DNA from 3 places in the Devosia sp. XGJD_8 genome. Region 2 is predicted to be linked to each of the others. Evidence: predicted binding sites of a transcription regulator. Region 2 holds the regulator's gene; each other region holds the start of a gene.

Region 1 (10,206 bases), on a different contig from region 2:
ACGGGCCAAGGCCGATGACATCGTGCGGCGCGTGGCCGGTGGCGATGCCATCGCGCTGATCTCGGATGCCGGCACGCCCCTGCTCTCCGATCCCGGCTTTCCGCTGATCCGGGCGCTGGCCGAGGCCGGCCAGCCGGTCTTTCCCATTCCCGGCGCCTCGGCCCTGCTCTCGGCGCTGGTCGTGGCGGGCCTGCCCACCGATGCCTTCGCCTTTCACGGCTTCTTGCCCCCTAAGGCGGGTGCCCGGGCCAATGCGCTCAAGTCCCTGCGCGATTCACGTGAAACTTTGGTCTTCTACGAAAGCCCGCGCCGGCTCGACGATACGCTGGCCGCCATGGCCGAGGCCTGGGGCGAACGGCAGGCTGCCGTGGCGCTGGAGCTGACCAAGCGATTCGAGCGCGTGCATCGCGGCACCCTGCCGGCACTGGCCGCCGAGTTTGCCGATAGCGAGACCAAGGGCGAGGCGGTCATCGTCGTGGCCGGCGCCGCCGAAGCAGCTGCCCCCGATGCGGCCGACTGGCAGGCCGCCCTGCTGGCCGCCATGGCCGACCAGCCGCTGCGCGCCGCGGTCGATGCGGTGACCGAGCAGTTCGGCCTCAAGCGCAAGGAAGTCTATGATGCCGCCCTCGCCCTCAAAGCCCAAGAGTAAGGCGCGCATCGCCGCCTATCTCGGCGGCCATCGCGGCGAGGCGCTGGCGGCCTGGTTCCTGCGCCTCCAGTTCTACCGCATCCTGTCGCGCCGCTACAAAACCCCGGTGGGCGAGATCGACCTCATCGCCGAGCGCTTCGGTACCGTGGTCTTTGTCGAGGTCAAGGCGCGCAGCCGGGCCGCCACCGAGGCCGAGACGCTGGAGGGTATCAACCGCTCCCGCATCCTGCGCGCGGCGCAATATTGGCAGGCGCGCCACCCGGCACGGGCAGCCTCGCCGCTGCGCTTCGACGTCATCTTCCTCACGCCCGGCCGCTGGCCGCGCCACATCAAGGATGCCTTTGGCGGTTAGGGGCGCGCCTAGTCGGAAATGTCCGCCCAGATCAGGTGATGGTCGCTGGCGGCATGGATGTCCCTTTCCAGCTCGGGAAACATCTCCCAGCGGCCCGAGGCGGTCCAGGCGCCCTTGCGGAACAGGCCCGCCGCGGTCACACGCGCAAAGAGCGCCGGCGAGAGCAGCAGGTAGTCGATCTTGTGCGCCTTGCTGCCCGTGCCATAGGTGCCGATGCCGCTGAACTGGCCAGGTGAGAAACGGGGATGCTCGGTCACCTCCTTGAGGTCGGTCTGTGCCAGCAGGCGCTGCAGCGGCGCCGCATCGGGCGTATCGTTGAGATCGCCCAGCACCACGACCTTGTCCTGTCCATCCGCTCGCAGGGCCTCATAGATCTCGGCCGTGCGCTCGGCCTGTGCAGCGCGCTTTTTGACCGAGCTGGGGTCATTGCCGCCATACTTGGATTTGAAGTGGCTGGGCAGGACCCAGATGATCTCCCCACTCGGCGTGATCACCTGATATTCCGGGCAGTCGCGCGAAAACACCCGCTCGCCATTGGGCAGCATGTCGGCAATGTGGCTGCGCATCAGCCCCACCGAAAAGCCATTGGTGACCATCAGCCCCACATCGATGCCGCGCTGGTCATTGCCGTCGATCAGCATGATCTCGTCATAGGGCGCGCCATCCAGCTTCTTGAGCACCTGGTCGGAAAACTGCATCAGTGCCACGCGATCTTCCGCCTCGATCACCGCCAGGATATCGGCGCCGACCTCCTTGATCACCCGCCCGGTATTCATCACCGCCACGGCATTGTTGTGTTCGGTCTTGAGCTCCACCCAGCCGACCCAGTCGCCGCGGCCATTGGCGACGATCTCAAGCGGCCCATTGCGCGGCTTCTTCCAGAAGGCGCCGCGTATCTTGCGGAAATTGACGAAAGGCGGGTTGCTCGATGTCAGCTTGAGCTCCCCGATCAGCACCAGCATGCGCGCCTTGTCGGCAGCGCTGTATTCGTCCTTGTTGATCAGCACATTGAGCTCGGCCACCGCATCGGTAATGGCCGCGCCCTTTGCATGATCCTCCAGATTGAAGGCCTTCGGCCGGTCGAACAGATTCTCCACATTGAATGCCGCGATCTTCATGATGCCCTCCCCCGCAACAGTGGGGCCATCATGCGCCTCGATCGTGACAGGTGCCAATCGGCAGAACTTCGCGCCCGCCCCCTTGCATCGGCTGGCGTCCCGCGTCATGTCATCTACGCTCGACGCTATGCTAAGGGGCTTTCATGTCGCTCAAAGTCGCGGTCCAGATGGACCATGTCGCCACCATCAATCCGCGCGGCGATTCCACCTTCGCCATGATGCTAGAAGCGCAGGCACGCGGCCATGCGCTGCTGCATTACACGCCCGACACCCTGGCGCTGCGTGGCCACACGGTCTCGGCTCTGGCCCAGCCGATCGAGGTGTTCGACAAGCCCAAGGGCGAGCATTTCGCGCTGGGCGAGGCGCGCCGGGTCGATCTCTCGACCCAGGACGTGATCCATATGCGCCAGGATCCGCCCTTCGACATGAACTACATCACCCTGACCCACCTGCTGGAAAAGCTGCATCCCCAGGTGCTCGTGGTGAACCCGCCAGCCGCGGTCCGCAATGCGCCCGAGAAGATCCTCGTTACCGATTTCCCCGAGCTGATGCCGCCCACTCTGGTGACGCGTGACCGCGAGATGATCTACGATTTCCGCAGGGAGCACGGCAATATCATCGTCAAGCCGCTCTACGGCAATGGTGGGGCCGGCGTCTTCTTCATCCAGGAGGGCGACCATAACCTGGCGAGCCTGCTCGAGCTGTTCGAGCAGAACTACCGCGAACCCTTCATGATCCAGAAATACCTGCCCGACGTGCGCAAGGGCGACAAGCGCATCATCATCGTCGATGGCGAGCCGGTGGCCGGGCTCAACCGCATACCCGCCGATGGCGAAGCGCGCAGCAACATGCATGTCGGCGGCCGCCCGGAACTGAGCGAACTTACCACCCGCGAGCGCGAAATCTGCGCCACCATCGCCCCGGCGCTCAAGGAGCGCGGCATGATCTTCGTCGGAATCGACGTCATCGGCGACTATCTCACCGAGATCAACGTCACCTCCCCCACCGGCATCCGCGAGATCAAGCGCTTCGGCGGGCCGGACATCGCCGTCATGATCTGGGACGCCATCGAAAAGCGCCGCGCCTGATGTGGCTGCTGGTTGGGCTGGTCCTGTCCGGCCTCGGCTGGTTCCTGTTCCGCCGCTGGCGCCGGAGCCTGCCGGTCGATCAGCGGCTGACCCTGCCCTATTGGCGCAATACGCTTTTCGTCACCGGCTTCTATCTGCTCTCCATCCTGCTCGGTGCCGGCATTACCCGCGTCATGGTCGGCTTCAACCGCTCCGGCTGGGCGGACCTGCTGATGGTGGCCTTCTTTGCCGTCTGGGTGCTCTATGGCGCGGTCTGGCTTGTCCGCTTCCTGCCCACGACACGGCCCATGCCGGCGTGGCTGACGCGCGGGCGCGGCTGGATCGACGGCCTCGCCCTGATCCTGCTGGCCTGTCTGGCAACCGGCGCGCGCATGCTCTAGTGCCTCGGGGGCTGGGCAAGCTCTTGCGAAACGGCTAGGTCTAGCCGACGCAGCGGGGGAACAGCGTCATGCCCACCACGACATTTCTGGTCGCCTTCGCGACCCTGTTTGCCACCGTGGGCGTGGCCGATATCGCCTTCATCTTCGCCGCCCTCACCAAGCACAACACGGCCAAGCAGCGCTTTGCCTTTGCCACGCGCGGCGTCATCATTGCCGGGTTGATCCTGCTGCTCTTCGGCGTGCTGGGTAACCCGATCCTCGACATCTTCGGCATCACCATTCCGGCTTTGCGCACCGCCGGCGGCCTGCTGCTGTTCCTGATCGCCATCGACATGGTCTTTGCCCGTCATTCCGGCGGCACCGACATCACCGACCAGGAAGAGGTGGAAGCCCGCTCGCGCGACGATATCGCCGTCTTTCCGCTCGCCATGCCGCTGCTGGCCGGGCCCGGCGCCATCAGCGCCGTCATCCTGCTGACCACTGGCACGCGGACCGACCTCGAATTCTGGGCCGTGCTGGCGGCGATCGTGGTGATCCTGTTCCTGGCCTGGCTGACGCTGCTGGTGGCCATTCCCATCCAGCGCCTGCTCGGCGTCACCGGTCTTGCCGTGGTGTCGCGCGTCGTTGGCATTCTGCTGGCAGCCCTGGCCGTGCAGTTTGTCTTCGACGGCATCAGGACCAGCGGCCTGCTCGGCGCCGCGACCTGACAACCCGTTGAATTTTCAGAAAATTGTCGCGTTAAGCAAGTCTTAACGCCGTTGTTGACCGGCTCCGGGCAAGCAGTCCATCAAGGTGGCAGACCTGCCTGGAGGACCGGACAAGTGCGTGTTGCCGCCATTCTGCTGCTCTTCATCATGGCCATGCTGGCCGCCAGTGCCAGCACCACGACCACGGCACGTTCCGAAATCCTGCTGCCGATCGAGGCCCCGGCGGCGTGACATGCAAAAGGCGGCCCGCTTGCGCCGGCCGCCCCTCGTTCAATCCTGCATCAAAGCCTATTTCTTGGCGTTGCCGGCGCTGCCCGAGCCCAGGCCCGTGATCGGCTTGGCGGCGGCAATCTTGTCCTTTTTCGGCTTCTTGGCTTCCTTGTTGCTCTTCATCTGACCTTTGGCCATGGTCCCGTTTCTCCTCGCTGCGGGCCACGTGCCCGGATCAATATCGAGCGGAGGCTAGACCTGTGGCGAATCGCTGGCAAGTCCCCGGATTACTTGGCTGATTGGCAACGGCCGGTCGGGCCCAGCGAGGCGATGGCGCGCGGATCGCAACCGGTCAGCAGGAAGGTGATCCAGTCGTTCTGATTGCCATAGAAGGCATTGCGGTCGACCTCGCCGCGCACGCCGCGCACCACCCCGGTCTGTGTCCACTGCCAGAAGGTCCACGTGCGGTTGCCATAGCGCTCATGCGGCTCGGCGGCGGTGGAGCGCAGCCAGAAGGCATTGGGGAAATACTCGCCCGCCATGATGTCGCGGTGGAAGTTCATGTCGGTATAGATGATGGGCAGCTTGCCGGTATGGCGCTCCATGGCGTCGAGCATGTAGCGGATCTTTTCCAGGGCATCGGCCCGGTTCGGCTTGACCTTGCAACTCGAATGGTTGTTCCACTCCAGATCGAGCACCGGCGGCAAGGCATCGGGGTCGTTCGGCACGTTCTGGGCGAACCACACTGCCTGTTCTGAGGCCAGCGAACACCAGGTCATGAAGTGATAGGCGCCGCGCGGCATGCCGGCATCGCGCGCGCGCACCCAGTTGGTGCGGAAATTGGGGTCGATATAGTCCTTGCCCTCGGTCGCCTTCATGAAGACGAAATGGATGCCCGAGGCAAAGGCCTGGCGGAAATCGACATTTTCCTGGTAGCGCGCCACGTCGATCCCCTGGATCGGCAGCGTGCGGGCGCGGTCGACGCCCGAATGCGGGCGATTGTCGCCCTGGATCGGGCCATAGAGCCCGCCGCCCGAGGAACACGCCACCAGCACTGCGGCCAGAACGGCCGAGATCGTGCCCTTTGCGATCGTGGAAAACGAGGGAAAAGGCCGGCTGGCAAACATCAGGAAACCACTCACGCAGGACTACAAATGAGCCTTTGATTCAACATGGGCGGGTTAATGAGCGATTAGGTTTACCTTTGTGGCAAAGGGCGTGGTTAACAGGTCGTAATTTGTTCGCTTTACGTTCTTGTTTGCCGAAATTGCCTTTGCTAAGCTGCCCACGGGCTTGGGGAATTGGGCATGGTCACCCGCGTCGCCACCGTGGCGTTTCAGGGCATCGAGGCGGTGCCGGTCGATGTGCAGGTGCAGATCGCTCCGGGCATTCCCAAGATCATTCTGGTCGGCCTGCCCGACAAGGCCGTCAACGAATCCGGCGAGCGCGTCCGCGCCGCACTGATCGCCTCCGGCCTCGGCCTGCCGCCCAAGCGCATCGTCGTCAATCTGGCCCCGGCCGACCTGCCCAAGGAAGGCAGCCACTATGACCTTCCCATCGCCCTGGGCATCATGGCCGCCATTGGCGCCATCCCGCAGGATGCGCTCGATGGCTATCTGGCGCTGGGCGAATTGGGGCTGGATGGGCGCCTTGCCCATGTCGGCGGCATATTGCCGGCCGCCATCGCCGCCCAGAGCCGCGACCTGGGGCTGATCTGCGCCGAGCCCTCGGGAGCCGAGGCCGCCTGGGCCGGTGAAGAGCTTGATATCGTCGCCGCCGAGAGCCTCCTGGCCCTCGCCAATCACCTCACCGGTCATCAGCTGGCGGCCAGGCCCGTCCCGCGCCGGCAATTGCCAAATACGGCCCTGCCCGATCTCAGCGAAGTGCGCGGCCAGCTGGTGGCGCGGCGCGCGCTGGAAGTGGCGGCAGCCGGCGGGCACAATATGCTGATGGTGGGGCCGCCCGGCGCCGGCAAATCCATGCTGGCGGCGCGGCTGCCCTCCATCCTGCCGCCGCTTGATCCGCGCGAACTGCTCGATATTTCCATGATCCAGTCGATTGCCGGCGAGCTGGTCAATGGCGCCCTTTCCGATCGCCGGCCCTTCCGCGCGCCGCATCATTCCGCCTCCATGGCCGCGCTGGTCGGCGGCGGCCTGCGGGTGCGGCCAGGCGAGGTGAGCCTGGCCCACAACGGCGTGCTCTTTCTCGACGAATTACCCGAATTTGCCCCCAGCGTGCTCGACAGCCTGCGCCAGCCGCTGGAGTCCGGGGAGACGGTGATTGCGCGGGCCAATGCTCGGGTGAGCTATCCCAGCCGTGTGCAGCTGATCGCGGCCATGAACCCCTGCAAATGCGGGCTGGCCGGCACGCCGGGCCACGCCTGCCGGCGCGGCAAGGCCTGCGCCGATGATTACCAGAGCCGGGTCTCGGGGCCTTTCCTCGATCGCATCGATATCCGTATCGACGTGCCGGCCGTCACCGCCGCCGACATGATCGCGCCTGCCGCGGCAGCCGAAAGCTCGGCCGTGGTGGCCGAGCGGGTAGCCCGCGCCCGCGCCCGGCAACGCCAGCGCTTCGCCGAACACGGCGCGCCCGACGTCTTCACCAATGCGGCCGCTGGACCGACGCTGATCGAGGCGGTGGTCAATCCCGATAAGGACAGCCAGACCCTGCTGCTGCAGGCCGCCGAGCGCTTCAACCTCTCCGCCCGCGCCTATCACCGCGTGCTCAAGGTGGCCCGCACCCTGGCTGATCTGGCCGGGGTTGAGACGGTGGGGCGGCCCCATATTGCCGAGGCGTTGAGCTATCGGCTCAACCTGGGCGTGGCTTAGGACCTGTGCATAAGCCTGTGGATAAGTGTTTCACGTGAATCGGTGTCAGCGGATGCTGGCATAGCCGCCGGGTACGCCGCGGGGCGACAGCACCACCTGCCACAGGCTGAGGTGGCGGGCGCGGAACAGGGCGGCGAAGACGTTGAGATAATAGCGCCACATCCGGTAAAAACGCGCGTCATACGAGGCACTTAGCTGCGGCCATGCCGCCTCGAACCGCTCGTGCCAGGCCATCAGGGTCTTGTCATAGTCGGCGCCGAAATTGTGCCAGTCCTCCATGACGAAACGACCTTCGATGGCCTTGCCGATCTGGGCGATGGAGGGGAGCATGCCGTTGGGGAAGATGTATTTCTCGCTCCACGGATCCCCATGCGTCGTGGAGTGCTGTCCGCCAATCGTGTGCAGCAGAAACAGGCCGTCTGCTGCCAGCATGCTGGCGGTTTTCTCGAAATAGGCGCGGTAATTCTTGTAGCCCACATGCTCGAACATGCCGATCGAGATGATGCGGTCGAATTTGCCCTCCAGCGCCTGGTAGTCGAGCAGCCGCGTCTCGACCGGCAGGCCGGCATTGCGTTCATTGGCGAGGGCCGCCTGCTCCTTGCTGACCGTGACGCCCAGTCCGGACACGCCATAGCGTTCGGCCGCGAATTTGAGAAAGCCGCCCCAGCCCGAGCCGATATCGAGGATATGCATGCCCGGGGCGAGGCCCAGCTTGCGGCAGACCAGGTCGAGCTTGGCCTCCTGGGCGGCGTCGAGATCCCTGGCGTCCTGCCAATAGGCGCAGGAATAGATCATCCGCCGGTCGAGCATGGCGGCATAGAGGTCGTTGCCGATATCGTAATGCTTCTCGCCCACTTCGGTGACGCGCAGGCGCTGCAGGTTGAGCAGCCGGCCGCGGGCGACGCTCCACATCACCGCCAGGTCCTTGGGAAAGGCATCCTGGATGCTGGCATTGACCAGGCGGAACAGGAACTGGTCGAGCGCCTCGGCATCCCACCAGCCCTCCATATAGCTTTCGCCCAGGCCCAGCGTGCCGTCGCGCAACAGCCGCGCCCAGAGGCGATCGTCATGCACCTGCGGGTCCCAGGGGGCGGCGCCGTTGAGCGTGACGCCGGCTTTTTCAAGTTGATTGAGAACGAAGCGTTTGGCCGATTCGGACATGGCAGCAGCTGAAGTCAGGTTGACGCAGGGGCAAGCCTAAACCCATCGTCGAATGACGATCAATAATAAACTGCAATTGGTGAAGCCGCGTTAACCTCCTGCCCCATAATTGTCGCCGTCAGGTGCCAGCAGGATGACGATGCGCAAAGCCGGCGAACTGATTCAGTGGAATAACAAGAGCGGTTATGGCTTCGTGCGCGATGACACGGGGCGGGACTATTATGTCCACATTTCCAAGGTCACGCCGGGCGCCCGGCCGCGCATCGGCGACACCATGTCCTTCGCCACCGGCACCGGCCGCAAGGGTCGCCCCTCGGCCATCGATGTGATCATCACCGCCACCACCCCAGCCCCATCGCCCAGCCTGCGCGATGTCCGGCAGGGCTCGGGCGGGGTGTCGCGCTTCAAGCTCGGCCTGCGCACGGCCGCCGCGACGCTGATGACGCTCCTCATTCTCTGGGCCATTGCCGGCGACCGGGCCCCGGTCTGGCTGGGCCTGCTTTATGCCGGCATGGGCGCGGCATCGGCCCTGCTCTACCGCTTCGACAAGCTCTATGCCCTGACCGGCAAATACCGCGTCAGCGAGACCAACCTGCATGTGGTCGACCTCTGCTTCGGCATTATCGGTGGCCTGGCGGCGCAGGAAGTCTATCGCCACAAGACGGTCAAGCCGCGCTTCGTCGCCATGACCTGGACCATTGCCCTGGTCCACACGCTGGGCCTCGCTGCCCTGGCCTTCGGCTGGCTGGGCGCGCTTTTGCCCACCTTTGGGTGAAGACAAAGCTTTCAGTCGACACCCTCCCCACAAGGGGGAGGGTGGGTCCGGTGGGTTGGGCGAGATCAATCGCCCCTCAGTGGAACTGCGCCGTCTCCGTGCTTTCGCCCATTGCGGTGGTCGCGCTCTTGCCTTCGCTCACCGCCATGGCCACGGCGTCGAAATAGCTGGTGCCCACTTCGCGCTGGTGCCGGACCGCCGAGAAACCATGCGCCTCGGCGGCGAATTCGGCCTGCTGCAGGCGGCTATAGCCGGCCATGCCGTCCTGCTTGTAGGCGCGGGCCAGTTCGAACGTGGTGAGGCTGAGATTGTGGAAGCCCGCCAGCGTGATGAACTGGTACTTGTAGCCCATGGCGGCGATTTCGCGCTGGAAGCTGGCCATGGCGGCCTCGTCCATGTGCTTGGCCCAGTTGAAGCTGGGCGAGCAGTTATAGGCCAGCATCTGCTCGGGATGCGCCTTGCGCACCGCCTCGGCAAACTTCTTCGCCTCCGCCAGGTCCGGCTTGGAGGTCTCGCACCAGATCAGGTCCGCATAGGGCGCATAGGCGATGCCGCGGGCAATGGCGGCGTCGATGCCGCCCTTGAGCTGGTAGAAGCCCTCGGCCGTGCGCTCCTTGCTGACAAAGGGCGCGTCATAGGGGTCGATATCCGAGGTGATCAGCCGCGCCGCTTCCGCATCGGTGCGCGCCATGATCAGCGTCGGCACGCCCATGACATCCGCCGCCAGCCGCGCCGCATTGAGCGTGCGGATGAACTGGCTCGTCGGCACCAGCACCTTGCCGCCCAGATGCCCGCACTTCTTTTCCGAGGCGAGCTGGTCCTCGAAATGCACGGCAGCCGCGCCGGCTTCGATCATCGCCTTCATCAGCTCGAACACATTGAGCGCGCCGCCAAAGCCGGCCTCGGCATCGGCAATGATCGGCACGAAGAAGTCG
Region 2 (10,206 bases):
CTGTGCCCAGTTCACGGGGCCGGGCTGCTGCTCCATGATCCACCAGCGGCCGTGACCCACGGCGCGGTAGAGATCGTGATGGAAGGCCGCGTTGTCCGGGTCGCCCTGGCGCATATAGAGGCGCTTGATCTCGTCGGGCTCGGCACTGACCGCAAGATGGCCAAGGGGGTAGCTGTCCCAGCTGGCAATATCGAGCGTTTCGGCCACGTCATAGTGGTCAAACTCCGTGTAACGGCTCATGAAATTGTGGATCACCGGCAGGTCGGGCCGCACACCCTTGAGGATGTCGAACTGCACCTTGTTGAAGGCCGCGACCTGATCGGAGGCATAGCGGCGGAAGTCGAGGTCATGGGCCGGCGCCGCCTCGCAGACCAACAGGTTGGGCAGCTCGATCTGGTCGAAGCGATTGTATTCCATGGACCAGAAGACGTTGCCCCAGGCCTGGTTCAGCGCATCGACCGTGCCATATTTTTCGGCCAGCCAATGCTGAAAGCCCTGCTTTGCAGCGGGCGAATAGGAATAGGTGGTGCCGTGGCAGCCATACTCGTTGTCGGTCTGCCAGGCGCCGAGCGCGGGGTGGTTGCCCACTGCATCGGCGAGCAGGCGGGTTATGCGGCCGGCTTCTTCGCGATAGCCGAGATGGCTGAAATCATAGTGACGGCGAGAACCGAAGCCCTTGCGACGCCCCTGCGCGTCGACGGCGAGCATGTCGGGAAGCTTGTCGATCATCCAACGCGGCGGGGTGGCGGTGGGGGTGCCGAAAACCACCTTGAGCCCATGTCGTCCGAGCACGTCCATGGCCCGGATGATCCAGTCGAAGGTTAGGTTGCCGGGCGTCGGCTCCAACCTGGACCAGGCGAACTCGCCGATGCGCACCCATTTGATGCCGACCTCGGCCATGCGGGCCGCGTCTCGGTCCCACCAGTCCTCGGGCCAGTGTTCGGGATAGTAGCAGACGCCGAGGGCAGGGGTGGTCATGGCAAGGGTCTCAGAGTGTGATGGTCGCTTCGGGCAGGCCGGGCACGTCAAGGTCTATGGCGAAGAGGCCGCCAGCTACCTTTTCGGCGGCCAACTGCTCGGCGCTCAAATTCTTGTTGGCGGTGGTGATGAACATGGTCTTGAGGTCGGGTCCGCCAAAGGCGGGGCAGGTGACCTGGCTCACCGGGACTTCGACGATGCGGTCGATGGAGCCATCCGGCGCGTGGCGCACGACACAGGAGCCGCCCCATTTGGCGTTCCAGAGGTAGCCCTGGCTGTCGACCACGGCACCATCGGGATAGCCGCGCCCTTCGCTCACATCGGCGAACAGTGTCCATTCCCCAACCGGCAGGCCGGTGGCCGGGTCGGTCGCGACCTGCATGATCTTCTTGGTCGGCGTATCGGTCCAATAGGCGATCCGGCCATCGGGAGAAAAGCAGGTGGCGTTGGGGATGGCGATGCCAGACTTGAGCGTGGTCAGGGTGCCGGCGCGGTAGTGATAGACCGAGCCAATTGGCGCCTCGGCAGAACCGCGATCCATGGTGCCGATCCAGAAGGCGCCAGAGGGATGAACGCGGCTGTCATTGGTACGTGTCGCGGCATTGTCCGCCTCGATCTCGTTGATGCGGTTCATGCCGCCGGTCGAGAGATCGAACTGCTTGAGGCCGGTATCGGTGGCAAGGACCAGCATATGGTCGTCAACAATCGCGGCTGCTGCAACGGTCTCGTTGAACAGCCAGCTGTCGACAATTTCGCCAGCGGCGGTCACCGCGAACAGGGTCTGTTCGTTGATATCGAAGAAGAACAGCTGCTGTCGTCCGGCATGCCAGATCGGGCCTTCGCCCAGAGAACATTGGCTGTCGAGCAGAAGGCGGGCCGTATCGGTCATTGGGCTTTCCCCGCGTCATAGGCAGCAACGGCCGTGGCCGCGCGCTCGGCGACCTGTGTGACGTCCATGCCGGGCTTGTAGAGGTAGGTGCCCAGGCCAAATCCGGTGCAGCCGGCGGCAAAATATTCGCCGAAATTGTCGGGGTTGGCGCCGCCCACGGCATAGACGGGCAGTTCGGGCGGCAGAACGGCCTTCATGGCCTTGATGCCCTTGGGACCCAGCACCTCGGCGGGGAAGAATTTGAGGCCGGTCGCGCCGGCCTTGATGGCCCGGAAGGCATCGGTAGGGGTGAACACGCCGGGATAGGACAGGAGCTGAATGCGCACCGTCTCCTCGATGACCGCCTTGTTGGTGTCGGGTGAGACGATAAAGGTACCGCCGGCATCGGCCACAGCCCAGACCTGCTTCTTGGTGAGCACCGTGCCGGCGCCGATCGCTGCGTCATCGCCCAGTGCGTTGGAGGCGAGCGCAATGCTGGTCAGCGCGTCTGGCGAATTGAGCGGCACTTCGATCATGGTGATACCGGCGGCAATCAGAGCCTGGCAGACATGAACGGTCTCGGACGGCGTGATGCCGCGGAGGATGGCGATGAGGTGGCGATGGTTCATCGATATGAACTCCAGTTATGCGGCGAAGCTGCGCGCGGCCTTGAGGCCGGCCAGTACGATTTCGGTGGCGTCCCAGGGTTCGCCCCGGGCGCCGGCCATGTCCAGCACCCTCGTATAGAGCGTGCAGAGGGCCGGCGAGCCGATCAGTGGCACGGCCTGTGAGCCGATCAGATGACGGTTGCTGCCAATTTCGGTGCCGATCAGCAGACCAGAGAGATAGCCGGCGCACCAATCGGGCTGACGGCCCGAGAGCAGTGAACTGGCGCGGACCTGGAACAGCGTGCCGAGCAGTTGTTCGGGGTGCTCGAGGCCAGCGGCGGCGCCAAGGTCGAAACCTTCGGCGCGACCCGGACCGTCGAGATCGCCCGCCAAGGAATGGCGCAGCACGGAATGGGTACGCAGCACCTCGAACAGCTCGCCCGTCATGGCGGTCGAGAAGCGCTCGATACGTGTGCCGGAAAGCCGGGCCCACTTGGAGTGGGTGCCGGGCATGCAGACCATGCCGGCAAAGCCCGGCGACAATGCCGCGAGGCCGAGCAGCTGGGTTTCTTCGCCGCGCATGACATTGTCAGCGCCGGCCTTCTGGCAGACGCCAGGCAGAATTGCAGGCGCGAGATAGCTGTTGGGCATGGCGGGCCGCACGGCTCCTTCGCTCAGGCCGCGCAGATCGGCGGGGGCTTCGAGGTACGGCGCCTCCATCCAGCCCTGGCGGGCGCCGGCCATGCCGCAGATGAGCACGTCAAGCTGGCTGTTGCGGGCAGGGGGGATACCTTCGAGCAGCTCGGACAGGGCGGCGGGGAACTCCTCGCGGGTGAGCTTGCCCATCCCTTTGGGCGAGGTCTTCTCGAACGCTACCGAGCCGTCGGCGGCGATCCCCCAGGCGCGGAGGTTGGAGGTCCCCCAGTCCACAGCAACCCAGTCAATGATCTCAGTCACGAATTTACCTCACCGCGGCAGCCCCGTCGCGGCGCGACCCTAATGGCTGAGAGTTGTTTCAGCCAGTCCGATTCTCGGCTTCCCACGGCGCAGAACATCACCTCCAAGCGGTGCAGCCGGTCCCCTCGTTTGGTAAGATTTTCAGAGCGATGGGAAAAAATTTCAACGGCGTTTTGTCGTCAATCTCATTTGTATGATTTTTTGTGCGGAATCGCGTTCACTCTGGCAAAAGCCATGCTAGAACCACTCCAAACGCTGACGCGTCCACACGCGAGCGGATCCAAGAGGAAGATGAGATGACGGCAGGAAACGGCGGCTCGGCGCCCAAGAAGTTGCGCTCGCGCGCCTGGTTCGACAATCCGGACAACCCGGACATGACGGCACTCTATCTCGAGCGCTACATGAATTTTGGCGTGTCGCGCGAAGAGCTGCAGTCTGACAAGCCGATCATCGGCATTGCGCAGACCGGGTCCGATCTCAGCCCCTGCAACCGCCATCACATCGTGCTCGCCGAGCGCGTTCGCGAAGGCATTCGCGAAGCCGGCGGCATTGCCATCGAGTTTCCGGTGCATCCGATCCAGGAAACTGGCAAGCGCCCGACGGCGGGTCTGGATCGTAACCTGGCCTATCTCGGACTCGTGGAAGTGCTCTACGGCTATCCGCTGGATGGCGTGGTGCTGACCATCGGTTGCGACAAAACCACCCCGGCAATGCTCATGGGGGCGGCGACCGTCAATATTCCGGCTATCGCGCTATCGGTCGGTCCCATGCTCAATGGCTGGCACAAGGGCGAGCGCACCGGGTCGGGCACCATCGTCTGGAAGGCCCGCCAGATGATGGCGGCCGGCGAGATCGACTATGCCCAGTTCATTGAACTGGTGGCATCGTCCGCGCCCTCAACCGGCTATTGCAACACCATGGGTACGGCCACGACGATGAACTCGCTGGCGGAGTCGCTGGGCATGCAGCTGCCGGGTTCGGCTGCCATTCCCGCACCCTACCGTGACCGCCAGGAAATGGCCTATCGCACGGGCAAGCGCATCGTGGACATGGTGCATGAGGACCTCAAGCCGTCCGATATCCTGACCAAGGACAATTTCATCAACACCATCGTGGTCAATTCGGCCATCGGCGGATCGACCAATGCGCCGATCCACATCCAGGCCATTGCCAAGCATATCGGCGTGGAACTCGAACTGCAGGATTTCCAGACCTATGGCCACAAGGTGCCGCTGCTGGTGAACCTACAGCCGGCGGGCGAATATCTGGGCGAGGACTATTATCACGCTGGTGGCGTGCCGGCGGTGGTCAACGAGTTGATGACCCAGGGCCTGATCCGCGAGAACGCGCCGACCGTCAATGGCAAGACCATTGGCGAGAATTGCCGCAACACGACGATCCAGGACGACAAGGTCATCCGCCGCTTCGACAATCCGCTCAAGACCGAGGCGGGCTTCCTCGTGCTGCGTGGCAACCTCTTTGACAATGCCATCATGAAGACCAGCGTGATCTCGTCGGAGTTCCGCGATCGCTACCTCAACAACCCCGAGCATCCGGGCATGTTCGAGGGCAAGGCGGTGGTGTTCGATGGACCGGAGGATTACCACCACCGCATCGACGATCCCGCGCTCGATATCGACGAGAATACGCTGCTGTTTATGCGCGGCGCCGGGCCGATCGGTTATCCAGGCGCGGCGGAAGTGGTCAACATGCGGCCGCCCAGCTATCTGATCAAGAAGGGCGTGCATGCGCTGGCCTGTATCGGCGATGGCCGCCAGTCGGGTACTTCGGGCTCGCCCTCGATCCTCAATGCTTCGCCAGAGGCGGCGGCGGGTGGCAATCTCGCCATCCTGCAGACAGGCGACCGGGTGCGGATCGATCTCAACCAGGGGCAGGCCAATATCCTGATCTCGGACGCCGAGATCGCCAAGCGCCGAGCCGATCTCGAGGCTTCCGGCGGCTACAAGTTCCCCAAGCACCAGACGCCCTGGCAGGAAATCCAGCGCGGTCTGGTTGGCCAGCTCGGCGATGGTGCCATTCTCAAGCCAGCCGAAAAGTACCAGCGCATCGCGCAGAACAACGGCATCCCGCGCGACAACCACTGATCGCGGATTTTGTAAGACAAGGGGGACCGCATGCATGCGGTCCCCCATTTTGTTTGCTGCTGGCGACCAGACAAAGAAAAGGCCACCGCGACAAATCGCGGTGGCCTCGCCGAGCGGCGCCGAAGCGCGCTCGCTATGATCTAGCGCAGACTAGAGCAGGGTCAGGTTGGTCGCCGATTCCTTGCCGTCACGGCCGGTCTCGAGCTCATAGGTGACCTTGTCGTTCTCGTAGAGGCCCTGCAGGCCCGAACGCTGAACAGCAGAAATATGGACGAAGGCGTCCTTGCCGCCATTTTCAGGCGAAATGAAGCCGAAGCCCTTAGTGGTGTTGAAGAACTTTACGGTGCCGGTGATTACGGACATGATAGTTTCCTTTTGCTCGTAGCATCAGCGAACGAGCGGTTATCCAATGGCAACATGCCAAAGGGACATAACGTTCGCATGGTAGAGAAGGAAGCCACGGTCCGGCGAACCGGCATTAGGCAGCCGACTTAGGCTGAAAACGTATGCTACCTATGTGGCACGGAACAGCGCCATCTGCAAGGTCCCGGCACTGTCGGCCGTTAAATTCCGCTTAAGTCGCTAGAAAAATCCCAAGAAAACCAAGGGAGTGGCTTCGCGCGTAAGTACCACGGCCGGCCTCATCGGCCGCCAGAGGCGGTTCGATGCCCCGGTACGATCTGCCAAAATGAGGGGGTGGCAGGGTGACGCGCCTGTGCTGGCCCACGCCTCGCGTCACGCTGCTGAGGGCTATAGCGCCCTAATACTTGCGGAGAAGACCGACAAGGCGGCCCTGCACCTTGACGCGGTCAGGCGGGAAGATGCGGGTTTCGTAAGCGGGGTTGGCCGCCTCCAGCGCCACGGTATTGCCCTTGCGGCGCAGGCGCTTGAGCGTTGCTTCCTCATCGTCCACCAAGGCGACGATGATTTCGCCCGTCGAGGCCTGATCCTGCTTCTTGATGAGCACAGTATCCCCGTCGAAAATGCCAGCATCGATCATCGAGTCACCGCGGACTTCAAGCGCGAAGTGCTCACCGGCGCCCAGCATTTCCGGCGGAACCATGATGGTGTGCGAGTGGGTCTGGATGGCCTCAATGGGCGTGCCGGCCGCAATACGGCCCATGACCGGGATGGAAATCGGTCGGGCATAGTCTTCGGCCGCCGACATGCGCGAGGGCGGGGAGCTGACCTTGCCCAGACTGCCTTCGATGACCGATGGCTCAAAGCGGGCCTTGCGGCCGCCGAGTGACGGGTTCATCGAATCCGGGAGCTTGACCACTTCGAGGGCCCGGGCCCGGTTGGGCAGGCGACGGATGAAACCGCGCTCCTCAAGGGCGGTGATCAGCCGGTGGATGCCCGATTTGGACGCCAGGTCGAGCGCATCCTTCATCTCGTCGAAGGATGGCGGAATGCCGCTTTCCTTCATCCGCTCATGGATGAACATAAGCAGCTCGTGTTGTTTGCGCGTCAGCATGGGCCCCTCGGGGAGTGAATCAGAACATAGGCAGAACGACTATAGGTGTTCCAGTTATGTTCCGCAATATGCTTTGCAAAAGATCAGTCGTCGTTGCGATCGCGACAGTCAGAAAGCATCCAGCGGGATGGCTTCGACAATGGTGCCGGGCAATTGGCCGGGATCGAACTCTGGTTGGACGATGAGCATATCGGCCCGCGCCAGCGAAGAGGTGTGGCCGCTGTCCGTCTGGGAGATCGGCAGCAGCTCAGGTCCAGTGAGCGTGTGCAGCAATTGCGCGCGCATGAAGTGGCGGCGGGCGGTATTGGGGGGCGTTGGGCCGGCCAGCGGCAGGTGCCAGGGGGATGGTTCTGGATAGCCAAGCCACGCGCGCAATGCGGGGCGAATGAACACCATGGCGGTGACCATGGCGGAAACCGGATTGCCGGGGAGGCCGAAGATCAGGGTGCTGCCGCGTGTTCCGAACATGAGGGGCTTGCCGGGCCGCATGTTGATCTTCCAGAAATCCAGCGTGACACCCAATTCCAGGAGGATGTCCTGCACGATGTCGTGGTCGCCGACGCTTGCGCCACCTGTGGTGATGACTATATCCGGCCCAGTGGCGAAAATGTCTTGGAGTGCGTTGCGAAGCTGAGCCGCATCGTCGCGGGCAATGCCGTGATCGGTGACCGTTTCGGCGTAGGGCGTCAGCATGGGCCGCAGCCCAAAACTGTTTGATGCCACAATCTGGTCGGGGCCAAGTGGCGTGCCGGGCAGCACGAGTTCGTCGCCCGTGGCGAGCAGGGCGATGCGGGGCCGTTTGGCGACCTTGAGCGTGGCCGCGTTGGCAGCGGCGGCAACCGCCAGCTGCATTGGTGCCAGGCGAATGCCGGCGTCGACGAGCTGTTGACCGGTAGCGAAGTCGTTACCCAAAGGCCGCACGCTGTGGCCCTGTCGTGCCGGAACAGTGAAGGAAACCGAGTCTCCGTCGCGCTTGGCCTCTTCCTGCATGATGACCGTGTCGGCGCCTTCGGGTACCGGTGCACCAGTGAAGATGCGGACAGCCTCGCCCGGCCCAAGCGTGCCGAGGTAGCCGGCGCCCGCCTGTGACGTGCCGACCACGGTCAGCCCGTGGCCAGCGACGACATCGGCAGCGCGGATGGCGTAGCCGTCCATGGCGCTGGAATTGAATGGAGGCTGATCGTGGGTGGCAAATACGGGTTCAAGCAGCACGCGCCCGGCAGCCTCGGACAGCGGCACGGTCTCGGCGATGGGCGCCGGCACGCGCCGGAGGATCGCGGCAATCGCGTCATCCACGGGGAGCAGGCTCATGACCGGGAAAAGTCTCCGGACTTTCCGCCGGATTTTTCGACCAGGCAGATATCGGTGATGGTCATGGCCCGGTCGATGGCCTTGGCCATGTCGTAGAGCGTCAGTGCCGCGGTCGAGGCGGCGACCAGGGCTTCCATCTCGACACCGGTCTGCCCGGTGGTTTCGGCCGTGGCACGGATAAGGATGGCATCGGGGCCATCAGCTTCGATGTCGACGCTGACCTTGGTCAGTGGAATGGGGTGGCAAAGCGGGATGAGGTCGGACGTCTTCTTGGCGGCCATGATACCGGCAATGCGAGCAACTGCCAGGGCATCGCCCTTCTTGAGGCCACCATCCATGATGGCGACAATCGTGCCGGTCTCGGCGACAATCCTGGCCTGCGCCAAGGCGCGGCGCCGGGTGATCGCCTTGTCGCCGATATCGACGATATGGGCTTCGCCCCGCTCGTTGAGGTGAGTGAGGCCCTGCGCCATCACCGCACGGCCTGTGGGGCGCCCATCAGCAGGGCGCGGGTTGCCGCGGCAACATCGTCCTGACGCATCAGGCTTTCGCCGACGAGGAAGGTGCCAATACCGGCGCGCTGGTCGAGCATGGTGATGTGCTCGTGGGTCATGATGCCGCTTTCGCTCACCAACAGGGTGTTCTTCGGTACGCCGACGGCCAGATTAACCGAGGTTTCGAGCGTGGTCTCGAAGGTGCGTAGGTTGCGGTTGTTGATGCCGATGAATTCGGCGCCGAGGGCCAGTGCCCGGTCGAGCTCGAGCTGGTCATGCACCTCCACCAGAGCGTCCATGCGCCATTCCTCGGCGGCGTCGAGCAGGTAACGCGCGACGTCGTCGCCCACGGCGGCGAGAATGATCAGGATGCAGTCGGCGCCCCAGGCGCGGGCTTCGGCCACCTGGTAGGTTTCGAACAGGAAATCCTTGCGGAGCACGGGAAGCTGGGTCGCGGCGCGGGCCTCGATCAGGTAGCTCGGCGAGCCTTGAAAGCTCGGCCGGTCGGTGAGGACGGAGAGGCAGGCGGCGCCGGCCTGCTCATAGGCGCGGGCGATCGCCGCGGGGTCGAAGTCGGGCCGGATCAGACCCTTGGATGGGCTGGCCTTCTTTACCTCGGCAATCAGGGCGTATTTGCCCTGTTTGCGCTTGGCCTTGATGGCGTTGAGGAAGCCGCGAGTCGGGGGCTGGTCATGCGCCTGGGCCACCACCTCGGCCCAGGGCCGCATGGATTTGGCCGCGGCGATTTCTTCGCGCTTATAGGCTTCGATCTGCTGGAGAATGTCGCTCATCAATCTCGTCCGTTCGATACCGCCACGAGGCGGGCGAGGGTTTCTCTGGCCTTGCCGCTGTCGACCGTCTGGGCGGCCATGGCAATACCGTCTTCAATGGTTGCCACCTTGTCGGCCACCAGCAGCGCGGCGCCAGAGTTGAGCAGCACGGTGTCCCGATAGGCACCGGGGGCGCCTTCAAGCAGGGCCTGGATTGCCAAGGCGTTTTCCTCGGGCGTCCCGCCCAGCAGGTCCTTGGGGTCGGTCAGTTTGAGGCCGACCTGCTCGGGGTTCAGTTCAAAGCTGCGCAGGTCGCCACCGGCGATCTGGGCCACGAAATTGGTGCCCGAGGTCGACAATTCGTCGAGGCCTTCGCTGGAGTGGACAACCCAGGCCTTGATGGCCCGATTGGCCAGGAGGGCAGCAGCCACAGGCTCCACCCATTGCTGCGAATAGACGCCAAGCAGATAGCGCCGCACGCCCGCGGGGTTGGATTGTGGTCCCAGCAGGTTGAACAGGGTCCGCACACCCATTTCGCTGCGCGCCGGGCCGACATGGCGCATGGCGGGGTGATGACTGGGGGCGAACATGAAGCCGATGCCAGCCTTGGCAATGGTGGTGCCGATCTGCTCCGGTGTCAG
Region 3 (10,206 bases), on a different contig from region 2:
TCTTGGCGCCATCGAGGCCGGCCTGCTGCAGGGCGCGTTCAAGGCCGCGCTGGTCGCGCTGCATCAGGTCGAGCGTTTCGGCCTTTTCCACCGTCAGGCGGGCATTGACCTGGCCGGAGGCGTCGATGTCGAGCTTGACGTCGATCTTGCCCAGTTCGGGCGGATCGAGGCGGATCTGGAAGCGGGTATTGCCATCATTGACCTGGCGCACCAGCTCGAAGGCGAGCTGGGGCAGGTTGAGCTGCTGCTGGCTGGTCTGGTAGCCGGCCTGGACCACGCGGGGCGCGGCAACGATATCGACGCGTGCCGCCGGGGCCTGCTGCAGGGCGGCCTGCGGTTCGCCGGGCTGGTCGATGGCGGCCGCCGGTGCGGGCGCGGTCCGGTTTTCGGCCTTGCGCTCATCGGAACGGGCATCGGCGCTGTCATCGCCGGTCTCGGTATTGGCGGCAGAGGTGGCAGGGGCGGCGTCGGGCGTGTCGCCGGTCTGCTCGATGGCCGCAGCCGCGTCGGCATTGGCCTTGCCGGTCAGAACCGGCTCGGTGAGCTTGAGCTCGGGCGTGGCGAGGACGGGCGCTGCGGCACTGGCATCGACCCTGGGCGCGGGGTTGAGCAGCCGGGCGATTGCGGCATCGAGCTCGGCGTCGGGCGCGGCATCGGCATCAAGTCCCAGCTGCGCCAGTTGTTCGGCGTCGATTTCGCCGGTGTTGAGCGCCTGCAGCAGGGCTGCCAGCTTGTCGCCCATGGCCTTGAGCTGGGCCGAGAGATCGACTGCCGCATCGGTGCCGGACGCGGCCGAGCCGTCCAGCAGGGTCTTGGCCAGCGGCGCCAGCGCGGCGGTCAGCTGGGCCAGGGGGCTGGTATCGTCGGGAAGGATGCCGGCGGTCAGGGCTGCCAGCTCCTCGAAGGTCGGCTGGGTTTCAAGATCGATATCCAGCGTCTCGGCCAGATCGGCCAAGGCGGCCTCGAGATCGGCCAGGGATTTGGGATCGAGCAGTTCGCCGGCATCGAGCCTGTCCTTGAGATCGGCAAGGCCCTCGATGATGGCGGTCAGGTCCGCTGCCGGGTCAGCCGGCGTCTCGACGGGAATGACGGCGTCGATGGCGGCGGCGACAGCTTCGGGGTCTTCGCTCTGCTCGGCGCCATCGCCGCCAAAGCTCAGGGACATGTTGATGGCATTGGCCAGGTTGATGCCGGCCTCGGAGGCGGCGGGGGCCGTCGCTGGTGTCGCTTGGCCGGAAATGCCCAGCAGGGCTGCAAAAATGTCGGAGCCGCCCTCGGCTTCGGCGCCTGCGCCAAAGGGTTTGGTGGAGGTGACGCCGGCGGTGCTGGTCGTAACGGTCAGGTGTGATGCCACGAAAGCGGCCCTACATAATGAGACTAATCCGCTGAAGACGATGCAAGCCGGATGCCAAGTGCCGCGGCTTAGGAAAAACGTGGTGCTGCAATGGCTTGGCGGGACAGCGCGCGGAGAGATGGCGCGACCGGTGGGGCAGAGCGGCAAAAGCTGCCGGGCAAATGTTGCGGGCGCAGCGGGAAAGTCGTATTAGCCCGAATTCGAATTCGTCCGCTGGCCCTTGAACCCAACCGGATACCAGAAAGATGCTGAACTCGCTTGATATTGCCAAGCGTCCCGAAGACACGCGCGTCGTCGTCGCGATGTCGGGGGGCGTGGATTCCTCGGTCGTGGCGGGCCTATTGGCCCGGCAGGGCTATGACGTGGTCGGCGTTACGCTGCAGCTCTACGACCATGGCGAAGCCACCCATCGCAAGGGGGCGTGCTGTGCCGGGCAGGATATCCATGACGCGCGCCGCGTGGCGGCGACGCTCAACATTCCCCACTATGTGCTGGACTATGAAGAGCGCTTCAAAAAGAGCGTGATGCAGCCTTTCGCCAATGCCTATCAGCAGGGCGAGACGCCCGTGCCCTGCATTGCCTGCAACCAGTCGGTCAAGTTCGTCGACCTGATGGAGGTGGCGCGGGACCTGGGCGCCGACGTGCTGGCGACGGGGCATTATGTGCAGTCGCGGCTCGGCGCGGATGGACGGCGGCAGCTGTTCCGGCCGGTCGATGCGGAGCGCGACCAGACCTATTTCCTGTTCGCCACGACGCAGGACCAGCTCGACTACCTGCGCTTCCCGCTGGGCGGCATGGGCAAGGCGGAGGTGCGCGAACTGGCGCGCGAGATGGGGCTCGAAATCGCCGAGAAGCACGACAGCCAGGACATCTGCTTTGTGCCGCAGGGCAAATATGCCGACATCATCCGCAAGATGCATCCCGAGGCGGTGGCGACGGGCGAGATCGTGCATCTCGACGGTCGCGTGCTGGGCACGCATGAGGGGATCGTCAACTACACGGTGGGTCAGCGCAAAGGGCTGGGCGTGGCAGCGGGCGAGCCGCTCTATGTCATCAAGCTCGAGCACAAGAGCGGGCGGGTCATCGTGGGGCCGCGCGAGGCGCTCAAGACCCATACGGTGCGCCTGCGCGACGTGAACTGGCTGGGCGCGCGTCCCTTGGCAGAGCTGAGCGCCGGCAATGGCGCGCCGGTCGAGGTCAAGGTGCGCTCGACGCGCGGGCCGCAGCCGGCAGTGATCCAGGAGCGGGATGGCGCGGTGTTCGTGACGCTGGTCAGCGGCGAATATGGCATTTCACCCGGCCAGGCCTGTGTCTTCTATGCCGATGACACGCCGACTTCGGAAGTCTGGGGCGGCGGGTTCATCGCCGAGGCCGTGCCGCAGGTGCTGGTGGCCTGATCTTTACCCTCTCCCTCAAGGGGAGAGGGTAGGCTCCACCGTCGTTTGCTCCTGTGTTGCTGACGTCGCCGCGGCATTGGCCTCGCGCAATTGCTGGTAGTCGTTGATGCCGCCCATCGAGGTGGAAATGGCGATGAGCACCAGGAAGGCGCCCAGGATCAGCAGCACGATGCGGCCGCGATTGAGGGCGAAAGGGCTGAGCTTGGGTTCGTCCATGGGACCGGCCTTCAAATAAATCTGCAAAACCACCCAAGGAAGTCCCGGGCAGGGGCGTCTTACCACTACAATCGTGCCGGAGGTAAGGCGCAGGTGCATGGGTTGATGGAGCGCGATGCCGCATCCCAGGGTGACATGGCGAACGCGGTGACGCGGGCGCTGGTCGTGCGCGCGCAGAATGGTGATGCCCAGGCCTTCGGCGAGCTGATCGCGGATCACTACGACCTCATCCATCGCACGGCGTGGAAATGGTGTGGCAACCGGACCGATGCGGAGGACATTGCGCAGGATGTCTGCGTCAAGCTGGGCCAGGCCATTGCCCAGTTCGACGGACGTTCGGCGTTTTCGAGCTGGGTCTATCGTATCACGCTCAATGCAGTGCGGGACCTGCAGCGATCCACGGTGCGGCGGGCGCGGCATGCCGATGCCTATGCCGAGGTGGCGCCCGAGCAGCAGGCGGCCGAGCAGGAGGAGGCTGCCACGAGCGGGCAGCTGTGGCAGGCGGTGCGGCGGCTGCCGGAGAAGCAGCGCGACGCGGTGCTGCTGGTTTATGCGGAGGACCTTTCCCACGCGGCGGCGGCCGAGATCATGGGCATCAAGGAAGCCACGGTTTCCTTCCATGTGCACGAGGCACGCAAGACCCTGAGGGGGCTGCTATGAGCGACGACATGCACGACCCATTCGAGAGCCTAAAGGGCGCTGCGGCGCCGGACCCGCGCGCGGAGGCCAGGCAGCGGGCGCTGGCGGCCGGCATGGCCGCATTCGAGGCCAGCCAGAAAAAAACTGCGGCGCCACCCCAAGGAAACCCATGGGGCCAGCGTCTCACGTCCATCATCGCTTCCTTGAAAGGGAAAAAGATCATGGACATGCGTCTCCCCCTCGGCACTGCCGCCATTGTGCTGCTGGTACTGCCCCTGGGCCACCAGCTTTATACGACGACCTCGATGACGCCGGCCGATGTGGCGGTGCGCCAGCAGCCTGCACCCGAGCCGGTGCCGGTCGAGGCGGCGACGGAAGAGCGGCAGGAATTGACCGTGGCCAGCGACGCGGTCGCGGCGCCGCCGCCGGTAGTGGCTCCGGAACCGCAACCGGTCGAGATGGACAGCGCCCTGGCCGATGCCGAGATGGCCAGCGAGATCGCGCCGCAGCGCGGCGTCGTGGCTCCGGTGCCAATGGCGACCATGGCGCCCGCCGGCAAGATGGCGGAAAGTGCTGCCATGCCCGGGCCGATGGCGACCGAGCCGAGCGGGGACCAGTTCACCAGCTTTGACGAGCAGCGGCTCAAGGCCGTGGCGGACGAGCCGGTCTCGACCTTTTCGATCGACGTGGATACGGCCAGCTATGCCTATGTGCGGCGGCAGCTGGAAGACGGTTTCGTGCCCGAGCCCGATGCTGTGCGCATCGAGGAGCTGATCAACTATTTCCCCTATGGCTATGCGCCGGCCGACAACGCCGAGGTGCCGTTCAAGCCGACGATCGGGGTCTATCCGACGCCGTGGAACCCCAGGACGCAGCTGCTGCAGATCGGCATCAAGGGCTATGTGCCGCCGGCGGGCGAGGACAGGCCGAGCAACCTGGTGTTCCTGATCGACACGTCGGGATCGATGGACGAGGCGGACAAGCTGCCGCTGCTCAAGCGCGCCTTTAGCCTCCTGGTCGACCAGCTTTCGGCCAATGACACGGTCTCCATCGCGGTCTATGCTGGCTCGGCCGGTGTGGTGCTGGAGCCGACGGTGGCGACCGAGAAGGCGAAAATTCTCGGCGCGCTGGACAATCTGGCGGCGGGCGGCAGCACGGCCGGGGCCGCGGGGATCGAACTGGCCTATCGGCTCGCCGAGCAGGCCAAGGTGGATGGCGGCACCAATCGCGTGATCCTGGCCACCGATGGCGATTTCAATGTGGGGATCGATGATCCCGACGCGCTGGAGGACTTCATCAAGGCCAAGCGCGAGAGCGGCACGACGCTGTCGGTGCTCGGCTTCGGGCGCGGCAATCTCGACGATGCGACGATGCAGGCGCTGGCGCAGAACGGCAATGGCAATGCCAGCTACATTTCCAGCTTCCGCGAGGCACAGAAAGTGCTGGTTGAGGAAATGGGCGGCACGCTCGACATGATCGCCAAGGACGTCAAGATCCAGGTCGAGTTCAACCCGGCCGTGGTGAGCGAATACCGGCTGATCGGCTACGAAACCCGTGCGCTCAACCGCGAGGATTTCAACAATGATGCGGTGGATGCCGGCGATATCGGCGCGGGGCACACGGTGACGGCGCTCTACGAGATCACGCCGGTGGGCTCGGGGGCAGAGCTGATCGAGCCGCTGCGCTATGGGCAGGTGACCGAGACGCCGGTGGCGGGCGGGGAGATTGCATTCCTGCGCATGCGCTACAAGCTGCCGGACAGCGATATCAGCCAGCTGATCGAGCAGCCGGTGACGCCCGATGTGGTCTATGGCGACATTGCCGAGGCCAGCGAGGACATGCGGTTTGCCGCGGCGGTGGCGGCATTCGGGCAGAAGCTCAAGGGGAGCAATTATGGCTCGGCGATGGGCTGGGGCGATGTCGAGGCGCTGGCCCGCTCGGGCCGGGGCGCGGACGAGAGCGGGTATCGGGCGGAGTTCATCCAGCTGGTGGAGGCGGCGAGCCTGCTGAAGCCGGATACGGATGCATGTGATGCGAGTGTGAGTGGGGAAGTGTGCGAGTAAGCACGCTGAGATTACAGGGGACACCCCCGGGCCTGGCCCGAGGGTGCTTCATTTTGTGGCGCCGCGCCGTCCGGATGCATTGAAGCATGGGATGACGGAGCGCACTCACCCTGGTGCCTAAACCAGCGGCTTGAGGCCTGCTTCGATGCTGGCGCGGCGGCCTTCGAGGAAGGGGGGCAGGGCCAGGCTTTCGCCAAGGGTTTCCATCGGCTCGTCGGCGGCAAAGCCGGGGACGTCGGTGGCGATCTCGAACAGGATGCCGTTGGGCTCGCGGAAGTAGAGCGAGGTGAAGTAGAAGCGCTCGACTTCGCCGCTATTGCGCAGGCCGGCTTTGCCGACCCGTTCGATCCATTGGCGCAGGCCATCCTGGTCGGGCGTGCGGAAGGCGACGTGATGCACGCCACCGGCACCGGGACGGGCGGGCGGCAGGGTGGGGTCGACCACGACATGCAGTTCCGCGCCGGGGCCGCCGGGACCCATTTCGAAGACATGGGTTTCGGGCGTGTGGCTGGTCATGGCGTATTCGCGGACCTTGCGCATGTTCATCACCTGGGTCAGCACCGCCTCGGTGCGGTCGAGCCGCGGCACGGCCATGCTGATCGGGCCGAGGCCAATGATCTGGCGTTCGGCCGGCACGGGCGACTTGGCCCAGGGCACGACCTTGTTGGCGGCATCGATCACCATGCGGAAACGCTGGCCCTCGAAATCCTCGAAATCGAGCGAGAGCTGGCCATTGCGCTCCTTGATGGCGCTGGTGCCGACATTGTGGCTCTGCAGATAGTTCTTCCACCAGGTGAGACTGTCCTCGCTATCGACGCGCAGGCCGGTGCGGCTGACGGTGTGATTGCCGCGGCTTTCGCGCGGGGCATCGAAATCGAAGAAGGTGAGGTCGGCGCCGGGCGAGGCCACGCCGTCACCATAGAACAGGTGATAGGCGGTGGTGTCGTCCTGGTTGACGGTCTTCTTGATCAGCCGCATGCCCAGGGTCTGGGTGTAGAAGGCAAGGTTCTTCTTGGCCTCGGCGGTGACCGCCGTGAGGTGATGGATGCCTCCGAGTTCGAGCGTCATTTTCTGTCTCCTGATGGACGCGGCGTCGCGCCGCTGTTGGGGTAGATGTAGTGGACAGCGGGCGGTTTGGGCAGCCGGACAATGCCAACACACTGGTGTCGATCGTTGAACGATCTCCCATGCCTGCGAAAGGCCCCCTCACCCGGCTCGCAGGAGCGATCCGACCTCACCCCGGGGAGGGAGAGGTGAGGACGAGTGATCACAAAATCGCGTCACCTGTCTTTTTGACATGCGCCGACCCCTCGCCATGCGGTATCCCTTTGAGTGAACATAAAGGGAACGAACATGGCCGCGCTCACGCTGCGTCGCAAGCTGGCAATCCTCTCCGACGCTGCCAAATATGATGCGTCATGCGCCTCCTCGGGCACGGAGAAGCGCAGCAGCGCCGGCACGGGCGGGATCGGATCGACCGAGGGAAGCGGGATCTGCCACTCCTATGCGCCGGACGGGCGCTGCATCAGCCTGCTCAAGATCCTGCTGACCAATTTCTGCGTCTATGACTGCATCTATTGCGTGAACCGCTCGTCGTCCAATGTGGCGCGGGCGCGGTTCAGCGTCGCCGAAGTGGTGCGGCTGACGCTCGACTTCTACAAGCGCAACTATATCGAGGGGCTGTTCCTGTCCTCCGGGATCATCCGCTCACCGGACTATACGATGGAGGAACTGGTGCGGGTGGCGCGGAGCCTGCGCGAGGAGCACCTGTTCGGCGGCTATATCCATCTCAAGGTCATTCCCAATGCCGCGCCGGAACTGCTGGCGGAAGCCGGGCGCTGGGCCGACCGGCTATCGACCAATATCGAGATGCCGACCGATATCGGGCTCGAGGCGCTTGCGCCGGAGAAAAAGCCCAGCGAGATCCGCACCGCCATGGCGCGGGTGCGCGGCAAGCTGGACGAGGCGAGGCCGGACAGCAAGGCCAGGGCCAACCCGCAGAAATTTGCCCCGGCGGGGCAATCGACGCAGATGATCGTGGGCGCCGATGCGGCCGATGACGGGGCCATCCTCAACCGGGCGGCCGGGCTCTATTCGGGCTACAAGCTGCGGCGGGTGTATTATTCGGCCTTTTCACCCATCCCCGATGCTAGCTCCCGGCTGCCGCTCAAGCCGCCGCCGCTGATGCGGGAGCATCGGCTATACCAGGCGGACTGGCTGATCCGCTTTTATGGCTTTGACGTGCCGGAAATCATCTCGGGCGGACAGGATGGGTTGCTGGACCTGGCCATCGACCCCAAGCTGGCCTGGGCGCTGCGCAACCGGGCGCGTTTTCCGGTGAACGTCAACCGCGCCGACCGGGAAATGCTGCTGCGGGTGCCCGGGCTTGGGACGCGGAGCGTGGACCGGATGCTGGCCACGCGCCGGCATCACAGCCTGCGGCTGGATGATGTGGCGCGCATTGCCGGCGCGATCGACAAGGTGCGGCCCTTCATCGAAGCGGCGGACTGGACGCCGGGCGGGCTGACCGACCATGCCGGGCTGCGCGCCCGGCTGACGCCGGCGCCCGAGCAATTGAGCCTGTTCTGATGCAGGTGGTCCAGCTGCAGGCGCTCAATGACTTTGGCGAGTGGCGCGACAAGGCGCGCGCCTTGCTGGCGGCCGGTGTGGCGCCGGAGGCCGTGTCGTGGCGCGAACCCGGCGGGGTGGCGGGGCTGTTCGAGGATGCAATGCAGGCGCATGGCAATCGACCGGTCGGCGCGGTGCCACCGGCCTTTATCGAGCTGGCACGGCAGGCCATCCTGCATGCCGATCCCGAGCGGTTCGCGCTGCTCTACCGGTTGCTGTGGCGATTGCTGGCCGACCGGGGGCTGATCGAAACGGCGTCGGATCCGGACCTGTTGCGGCTGACGCGCATGGCCAGCGCCGTGCGCCGAGACAGCCACAAGATGAAGGCCTTCGTGCGCTTCAAGGCCATTGTGGACGATAGCGGGCTCGAGCGGTTTGCCGCGTGGTTCGAGCCCGAGCACTATACGCTCGAGGCCACGGCCCCGTTCTTTGCGCGGCGGTTCGACGGCATGATCTGGGCCATCGTGACGCCCTATCGCAGCGCCTATTGGGACGGGGAGAGCCTGGCCTTCGGGCCGGGCGGGCAGAAATCGGACGTGCCGCAGGACGATGCCGTCGAAGGCGACTGGAAGACTTATTTCGGATCGATCTTCAACCCGGCGCGGCTCAAGGTGGCGATGATGAAATCGGAGATGCCGGTCAAATACTGGCGCAACCTGCCCGAGGCGGAACTCATTGCGCCATTGATCCGGGGAGCGCGGGAGATGGAGGCGGCGATGATCGAACGCGCCACGACACAACCACCCTCGCGCCATCTACGGCACAGGGAGCGCGCGGCGCCGGCCGCCGCAGATGAGCGCGCAATGGCGAGCCTGGCCGACCTGCGCGTGGCGGTCGAGGGCTGCCAGCGCTGCCCGCTTTACGAGCAGGCGACGCAGGCGGTGTTCGGGGAGGGGCCAGAGACGGCCGAGGTTATGTTCGTGGGCGAGCAGCCGGGGGACCAGGAGGATCTGGCGGGCAAGCCCTTCATCGGGCCGGCCGGGCAGGTATTCGACGCCGCCCTGGCAAAGTCGGGCATCGATCGTGGCCGGGTCTATGTCACCAATGCGGTCAAGCATTTCAAGTTCGAGCCGCGCGGCAAGCGCCGCATCCACCAGCGGCCCGATGGCGGGGAGATCCAGGCCTGCAAATTCTGGCTTGAGCATGAGATCGGCCTGATCAAGCCCAAAGTGATCGTGGCGCTGGGGGCGACGGCGGCACAAAGCCTGCTGGGCCGCGCGGTGACCATAGGCAAGGCGCGGGGCGCGCCGATCCCGCTGGATGATGGCACGCTGCTGTTTGTCACCAACCACCCGTCCTACCTGTTGCGCATTCCCGATGCCGCCGGAAAAGCCCGCGAGCAGGCAAAGTTCGAGGCCGACCTGATGCAGGTCCGCGCGGCGATGGCGGGCGGAAGCGGCGGAGGCTGAAAGAGGCTGACTGATGTCTTGACAGCGCGGCATGCTAAACCTAGTTAGGGCATATCGCCGGGGAAACCCGCGCGCCCCTTGGGGCGGAGTAGCTCAGTTGGTTAGAGCAGCGGAATCATAATCCGTGTGTCCCCAGTTCAAATCTGGGCTTCGCTACCATTTCAAACCCCCGGGAAACCGGGGGTTTTTTGTTTCCGCCATAAGCGTCAGGTTGCGCGTACTTGAGGCCAGGTAGCAAATAGGTAGCAACCGGCTTTGGCGCGCCCCTTCGGGCGCAGTGGTCGCTCAGTTGGCAAAGAGCGTCAGCTTTCGCCACTTTCAGCCGCTTATGCGGCCTTGGCCGGCGCCTGAAATCAGGCCATGCGTCCTATAGCCAGTGCAGTCTGGAATGGGGTGGAGGCCGTGTGATAACTCGCCACGGCTCGTCGCTGAGGATGGCTTGCGATTGCGCGCGTTAGCTCCGTTCACCCCGTTATCGCTTTGAGGGTCGAGGCAACGCC

Evidence for each region. Region 2 encodes LexA, which represses DNA repair genes until DNA is damaged. Its sites were predicted from a motif close to TGTTCNNNNTGTGTTCNG; they were not measured.
Region 1: a site for LexA is predicted at 5,743-5,760, ahead of ACLI1C_RS20150 (YifB family Mg chelatase-like AAA ATPase). Genes of this name have one in related genera too.
Region 3: a site for LexA is predicted at 7,002-7,019, ahead of ACLI1C_RS18505 (putative DNA modification/repair radical SAM protein). Genes of this name have one in related genera too.

Annotation. Positions count from the first base shown of each region.
Region 1 covers NZ_JBKJHF010000003.1:269,622-279,827, forward strand. Annotated here, with positions in the region: gene rsmI (16S rRNA (cytidine(1402)-2'-O)-methyltransferase) at 1-649, shown strand, start outside; gene ACLI1C_RS20120 (YraN family protein) at 615-1,001, shown strand; gene ACLI1C_RS20125 (endonuclease/exonuclease/phosphatase family protein) at 1,010-2,119, opposite strand; gene gshB (glutathione synthase) at 2,263-3,207, shown strand; gene ACLI1C_RS20135 (hypothetical protein) at 3,207-3,587, shown strand; gene ACLI1C_RS20140 (MarC family protein) at 3,656-4,294, shown strand; gene ACLI1C_RS20145 (GH25 family lysozyme) at 4,792-5,646, opposite strand; gene ACLI1C_RS20150 (YifB family Mg chelatase-like AAA ATPase) at 5,812-7,335, shown strand; gene cfa (cyclopropane fatty acyl phospholipid synthase) at 7,381-8,496, opposite strand; gene ACLI1C_RS20160 (DUF1294 domain-containing protein) at 8,630-9,271, shown strand; gene aceA (isocitrate lyase) at 9,348-10,206, opposite strand, start outside.
Region 2 covers NZ_JBKJHF010000001.1:2,321,793-2,331,998, reverse strand. Annotated here, with positions in the region: gene ACLI1C_RS10985 (beta-galactosidase) at 1-978, opposite strand, end outside; gene ACLI1C_RS10980 (SMP-30/gluconolactonase/LRE family protein) at 989-1,867, opposite strand; gene ACLI1C_RS10975 (2-dehydro-3-deoxy-6-phosphogalactonate aldolase) at 1,864-2,475, opposite strand; gene ACLI1C_RS10970 (2-dehydro-3-deoxygalactonokinase) at 2,491-3,411, opposite strand; gene ACLI1C_RS10965 (IlvD/Edd family dehydratase) at 3,708-5,516, shown strand; gene ACLI1C_RS10960 (cold-shock protein) at 5,667-5,879, opposite strand; gene lexA (transcriptional repressor LexA) at 6,277-6,990, opposite strand; gene glp (gephyrin-like molybdotransferase Glp) at 7,099-8,301, opposite strand; gene moaC (cyclic pyranopterin monophosphate synthase MoaC) at 8,298-8,774, opposite strand; gene trpC (indole-3-glycerol phosphate synthase TrpC) at 8,774-9,589, opposite strand; gene trpD (anthranilate phosphoribosyltransferase) at 9,586-10,206, opposite strand, start outside.
Region 3 covers NZ_JBKJHF010000002.1:608,882-619,087, forward strand. Annotated here, with positions in the region: gene ACLI1C_RS18475 (flagellar hook-length control protein FliK) at 1-1,354, opposite strand, end outside; gene mnmA (tRNA 2-thiouridine(34) synthase MnmA) at 1,600-2,751, shown strand; gene ACLI1C_RS18485 (hypothetical protein) at 2,767-2,967, opposite strand; gene ACLI1C_RS18490 (RNA polymerase sigma factor) at 3,115-3,627, shown strand; gene ACLI1C_RS18495 (vWA domain-containing protein) at 3,828-5,669, shown strand; gene ACLI1C_RS18500 (ring-cleaving dioxygenase) at 5,787-6,737, opposite strand; gene ACLI1C_RS18505 (putative DNA modification/repair radical SAM protein) at 7,023-8,258, shown strand; gene ACLI1C_RS18510 (UdgX family uracil-DNA binding protein) at 8,258-9,706, shown strand; tRNA gene ACLI1C_RS18515 (tRNA-Met) at 9,789-9,865, shown strand; gene ACLI1C_RS18520 (IS1182 family transposase) at 10,171-10,206, opposite strand, start outside.